One region of the Ureibacillus sp. 179-F W5.1 NHS genome, then DNA from elsewhere that is predicted to be linked to it. Evidence: riboswitches for the same ligand, from Rfam matches in the RefSeq annotation. Region 1 holds a riboswitch; the other holds the start of a gene.
The links. A riboswitch is a leader RNA that binds a small molecule or an ion and turns the genes downstream of it on or off. The one in region 1 is predicted to bind thiamine pyrophosphate.

Region 1 (3,203 bases):
ACTTCGGGTTGTAATGCTAACAGGCAAGCCAACGCCAATCGTTGCTTCATTCCACCTGATAATGTTTCAATCGGTGTTCTCTTATCTACGTTCAAACCGACTTGCCCCATTATGTCTGCAATCATTTTGTCCATATCATTTCGAGGAATAGATCGATTTTCCAGACTAAAAGCAATCTCTTCATCTACATGCAACATACAAAATTGAGAATCCGGATCTTGGAACATCACGCCAACATGTTTTCTAGAAAATACTTCACCATTTACTTCGGCCTCAATATGTTCCGGAATAATACCAGCAAGGGCGGAAATCAAAGTTGATTTCCCACTCCCACTAGGTCCTAAAATTAATACTTTTTCCCCTTTATTTATGGACAACGTTATATTTTGAAGCGATTGTTCAGAGCGATTGTAGAAGCGAATAAACAAGTTTTTACAGCCTAGAAACGTTTTCATTGATCTCGCCCTTTTTTCTCGTCTGTTTCATAATTTCATATTGTTCTAACACCCCTGTTTTAGCTAAGGCGTCTACTACCACTTTCCCTAACCATCCTCCGAGAATCGCTCCGCTAATAATATGAATCGCTAATGTTGCAAAAAATACGCCCGTTGTGTAATAGCCAAAACCGTTAGCCAATAAGTTATAAACAATTCCTAAAACCCCCGCTAAAGCACCTGAAAGCATTAATGTAAAGAGGTTATAACGTTTATATCGAAATAAGGCAAAGGCTATTTCGGAACCAATCCCTTGGAAAACGCCTACTAACAGAGCCGATAAACCAAAGTGACTACCCGTTAGTAATTCAACAGCCGCTGCTGCAACCTCCGCGATAAAGGCTGCACCAGGTTTACGGATGATATAAGCAACGATTGGGCTAGCAATGACCCAAATCCCAAACATAAATCCTGCTCCAACTGGTCCGACTAGAGCGGAAATCGGAATCCAAAGGGTCGACCAGCCTAAATAAATAACACCGCAAGCTACGGATAAAATAACCGCAAGAACAACTTCTTTCATCTTCCACTTCATTCTTTGACAGCCTCCATTTTGACAGGCCATTCTTCCAGCCGATAAGCCATATCCCAAAACATATATTCAAGCTGGCAACTGAGTAAAAAATGATTTCGCATCTTGTCCTTTTCTTTCTCTGTTGCATCTAACGCCCATTCATCTAAACGTTCACAGAATTTTGTCGTAATGGAATCCGTACGACTACCATAGAAATGAATCCATTCGTAAAATGGATGGAATTGATCTGGTTTTACATCATTCAATAATTTCTTTCCAATCTCCCAGTAAGTCCACGGACAAGGTAATAAAACAGCTAAAATTTCGCCTAACGTTCCTTCATGGGCAACGGTCAGCATATGACGAATATATTGGTGAGCAGATGGTGATAACGGATATCCTTGTAACTCTTCGTATGGTACACCTGCGATTTGGCAAAAGTTTTGGTGCGGATGGGTTTCACTGTTTAAAACAAATGATATTTGTTGATTAAACATGGCCATATCTTCACGATTCTCGCACTTTGAAATAGCAATTCCATAGATTCGTATAAAGGAACTTAAATACTCAAAATCTTGTTTGACGTAATGGATTAATTGTTCCCTTTTTAAATCTCCTTTTGCGATTCCTTGTACGAAAGGATGTTCAAAAATTGCGTTAAAGATAGGAGTTGCTTCCCTCCTAAGTTCTGCTGAAAAACTCATGTTAATTCCTCCTTATTGGTTATAATCGGAAGACGTTCATTGGAGCCATTTTTCCTTCAACAACGAAAAAACCGCTCCAAAAAATGGAGCGGCAGAATAATTGTAAGCATACCCATGCACGGACTCCACTTTCCTACGCTAGTATGAACTAGATCAGGTTCAAAGGGTCCAGATTACTCTGTCTCAGCCAAAATGGCTCCCCTAGTGGTCTTTCCTATTAATTTAATTTTCACTCTACATCCGTTTTTTTTAAAAGTCAATTCAAATTTTTCCAACAAGGTTCAATTTAATACGAAGGGACTATAGGAAGATAGTGGTAAGGCAATGCTTTTATAGATTATTTTTATCTATAACGATACATCTTTTCCTTTTGACTTGTTACTAGGCGCAAACCAACCGAGTAGGGCAATAGCTACTAATACTCCATAGAAGATTAGTGTCCACGTAGTGCTGTGAGGGAAGTGATGATTCAACACACCGATATCCTCATGGGCAAGCGTGATTACAGCTAATTTAACACCAACCCAAGCAACAATGGCATATGCTGTAGTTTCCAAAGCTGGACGTTTATCAAGAAGTTGTACAAACCAAGTTGCTGCAAATTTAATCAAAACAAGTCCAGCAATACCTCCAAGTAGTACAACGATAAATTGACCTGCATCCATACCACCAAAGTCGCCTAGTGGAGAATCTGGAAGACCGAGGGCAAGAGCAACTGCGGCTAGAATAGAATCAACTGCAAAAGCAAGATCCGCCAATGCTATCTTCCCTACAGTAGCACCAAAACCTTTCCCTGCGGATTCCTTTTCATCATCCTTATGAATATTCTTATTATCTTTACCAAACCGTGCCTGAATGACATGCTTTAATCCTAGATATAGAAGATAGGCAGCCCCTATCGCCTGTATCTGCCACACATTGGCGATAAAAGAAATGGCAAAAAGTGCAGCAAATCTAAAAACAAAGGCCAATAGAATTCCGTAATTTATAGCTCTTTTTTTCTGTTCTTCCGGTAAATGCTTGGCAATAACTGCAAGTACTAGAGCATTGTCAGCTGATAATAATCCTTCTAATCCAATTAGAATCAACAATGTCCAGGCATACTCTAACCATATTGACTCCATTTAAAAGACCCCAATCTGTAAATTTTAATGATATAAAAATCTCTATAATTATAGACTTTCCTAATTAGACACAAGGTATTCTTAATGGTTATTGGAAAACAATTTTTATTCCCATTAATGGTTAACCATTTAATTACTACTCAACAGCTATAGTTTTATGGTGATTTCGTCACTTTCTTTGAAAAAGAATATTTTCTTATTCGAAACCGATTGTTCTGGATACCTTGTATCAATTGCACTTATACGTAGTGTAATTTCTTCCAACGGCAAGGTGATATTAGCTAATAACAACTTTATTCGATGTTTTCCCTGCCTGATTGAAACTGACAAAATATAGTAATTCCTCCTTATTGGTTATAATCCGAAG
Region 2 (3,203 bases), on a different contig from region 1:
CTCTCTTTCGAAGATAAAACTAAAATGAATCGTTTATTAGAGGAAATGAGACAAAATAATAAAACTATGAGAATCATATTTGTACAAACAAGAGCAGAGGGGGATTTAGAAAATTACGTAAAGAATCACAGTTTAAATGAATTATTAACATCAGATCTCCCACTAAAAAGTTTAGATTATTCTAGCAAGAAAAATGGAGAAATTGAAGAGGGGACTATAGAGAATCATACATAGTTCCGATTGGAGTTATTTTTATGAAAAGAATGTTAATGATACTATTAATGATTTCTTTAATAATAGGAATAGGCGGTTGCATTGGGAACGGGAAAGAAGAAAGTGTTTCTAAAGAAGAAGCAGTTGAAGCATTAAAAAATAAAGCCCTTGATTATTTAAGTAAATATGATGATGATTTTGAACTGGTATCCTTTCAATCTGCAAGTTTGATGGCACAGTATAATGATTTGGTAGTTTATTCAAGTAAATACGATGCAAACTTCAATGTGCATATAAAAGATGGTGAGAAAGATGAAGAAATGGAGTTTACCGATGATTACTTCACTTTAGACTTAGTGGAACCAGGTTCCGAATATATGAACGAAATTGTACGAGAATACTTACCAAATGCGAATACAAAAATAAAATTATTAACACAAAGTATAAAAGAATACAAAGACGGTATTGAAGACTTTGTAGATTATTATAATAGTAAATATTTCTTGATTAAATTGTATGTTTTCGATAGCACTCTCTCATTTGAAAATAAAAGCAAAATAAATAGTGTTTTAGAGAGATTAAAAAGTAAACCAATCATGGTGGAGTTTGTGCAAATAAAGGAGCAAGCTAAAGTTGAAGATTTTGTTAAAAATCATACATTAAATGAAATTTTAGAATCGGAGTTACCGATAAAAAGTTTAGAGTTTACCATTTCAAAAAATGGAGAAATTGAAGGAACGATTAAGTAAGCTAGTATTTCTCCTTTTCTTTTTTAAGACACATATCTTTATCTTAATAACCTAGTTGAAAAAATCATATACTTTGATACAATAAATGTGTTCTAACAATAAAAAATGATGTATTTACCACAAGGGGAGCTGATGAAGTCAGCTGAGATTGTGCACTTATTGCACTAACTCTTTGAACCTGTAAGTTAGTACTTGCGAAGGGATGTGGATAGAAACCGACTCCATTCATGGCGTTTAGGCTCTGTCCTGACGCCATTTTTATTTGGAGTAAAGGGGCATTGTTTCCAAATAATAATGGGCGAAGATTTCTATTCCTTCTCAATGTTCTACATCGGAATAAAAGAGAGGAGAGTTGTTATGAACAATAAAAGATTATTAATGCTCGTTGAAATTGCTATTTTCGCGGGAATTGGTGTTGTGTTAGACAAATTATCGTTTTCGTTATGGGCACAAGGTGGCTCTATTAGTTTTGTGATGGTTCCGATTCTTTTAATCGCTATTCGTTGGGGATTATCTGCTGGAATAATCACTGGACTATTAATCGGTCTTATCCAAATCCTTCTTGGTGGCTATATCCTTCACTGGGCTCAAGGGTTACTAGACTATATTGTTGCCTTTTCAGTAGTCGGATTTGCAGGTATATTCCGCAAGCAAATCGTCGATGCTGCTACGAATTTAAATAAAAAAAGAATGGGATTATACATTGTTTTTGGAACAGTTGTTGGTGGATTGTTGCGTTACGCAGCACATACCATTGCTGGTGCGATTTTCTTTGCAGAGTATGCAGGAGATCAAAACGTCTGGGTGTACACAATCGTTTATAACGGATCTTATATGATTCCAGCGATTATTTTAACTGCGATCGTTGGTGTACTAATCTTTACGGCTTCTCCTAGATTACTAAAAGCCAATTCTTAATAAAATAAATTCTATAATATGATAAAGAAGAACCAAGAATCGATACGGTATTCTTGGTTTTTTAGTTGTTTAAATAGAAACAATGAAAGTTCGAGAAATGTTTTATTACTGAATAGATAATCCCATCATTCGATCTAAAAAAGGACTACGTATAGATAATTCTGAAAAGAAAAAACGATTTCCTATCAGGTGCAATTGTCATAAAAACCTTTTCGATTATGGTATATTATATAAAGATATGTATATAGGAAGGACGTTTAACATGATTGTTCAAACAAAAGAAGAATTAGAAGCATTGAAAAAAATTGGCCGTATTTGCGCTGAAATTCGTGAAGCCATGAAAGCAGCAACAAAACCGGGTATTACGACAAAAGAGTTAGATGAAATTGCAGGACGTATGTTTGAAGAGGCAGGCGCAATTTCTGGACCAAAAGGAGAATATGATTTCCCTGGTTATACTTGCATTAGTGTAAACCACGAAGTTGCCCATGGGATTCCTGGTTCAAAGGAAATTAAAGAAGGAGATATGGTCAATATTGACGTTTCTGGTTCTTTAAATGGATATTTTGCGGATACGGGTATTTCCTTTGTTGTAGGAAGTGGTTATACTGAAAAGGAAAAGCTATGTACGGTTGCAAAATCTGCCTTTGATCGTGCGATGACAAAAGTAAAAGCGGGCTCAAAGTTAAATCGAGTTGGTAAAGCAGTTGAACGGGAAGCGAGAGATAATGGTTTAACTGTTATTATGAATTTAACTGGTCACGGGATTGGCCGTTCCCTACATGAAAAACCAGATCACGTTTTAAATTATTATGATGCTTGGGATGCAACGATTATGAAGGAAGGAATGGTTTTAGCTGTAGAGCCATTCATATCCGAAAAAGCAGAACATATTGTGGAAGCTGGAGATGGGTGGACATTTATTACACCTGACAAATCTTTAGTAGCACAAATCGAACATACGGTTATTGTTACGAAAGACAAACCAATCATCATTACACAAATTGAAGATTAAAAAAAAATTCCTGTTCACTTGAAGAATTACTTCAAGTGCGCAGGATTTTTTTTCATAAAGAATATGCCCACTACCAAAACACCTATTAAGAAAAGAGCGGCGGTCGTTACTAAAAGTTCATCAAAACCATTTGAAACTGCAATTCCTAAATAACACCATATAAAAACGATTGGATACACAATATCAAAATGATGATAACGAAGATGTAGTGCAATGGCTGTACCGATTGTCATAAGAATAACTGTCCAAAGGGCACTGCTTAAACCGAAACCTTTCCACTGCATATCAACAAGTAAGTACCAACCATG

Region 2: linked by a shared signal. The riboswitch ahead of thiT (energy-coupled thiamine transporter ThiT) and the one ahead of tenA (thiaminase II) in region 1 are both predicted to bind thiamine pyrophosphate.

Annotation. Positions count from the first base shown of each region.
Region 1 covers NZ_JBIQFG010000036.1:5,195-8,397, reverse strand. The annotation lists gene ACH0B5_RS13945 (ABC transporter ATP-binding protein) at 1-455, opposite strand, end outside; gene ACH0B5_RS13940 (ECF transporter S component) at 433-1,029, opposite strand; gene tenA (thiaminase II) at 1,026-1,712, opposite strand; TPP riboswitch at 1,826-1,925, opposite strand; gene ACH0B5_RS13930 (TerC family protein) at 2,060-2,836, opposite strand.
Region 2 covers NZ_JBIQFG010000009.1:80,187-83,389, forward strand. The annotation lists gene ACH0B5_RS06555 (hypothetical protein) at 25-234, shown strand; gene ACH0B5_RS06560 (hypothetical protein) at 255-962, shown strand; TPP riboswitch at 1,075-1,182, shown strand; gene thiT (energy-coupled thiamine transporter ThiT) at 1,320-1,880, shown strand; gene map (type I methionyl aminopeptidase) at 2,143-2,895, shown strand; gene ACH0B5_RS06575 (hypothetical protein) at 2,922-3,203, opposite strand, start outside.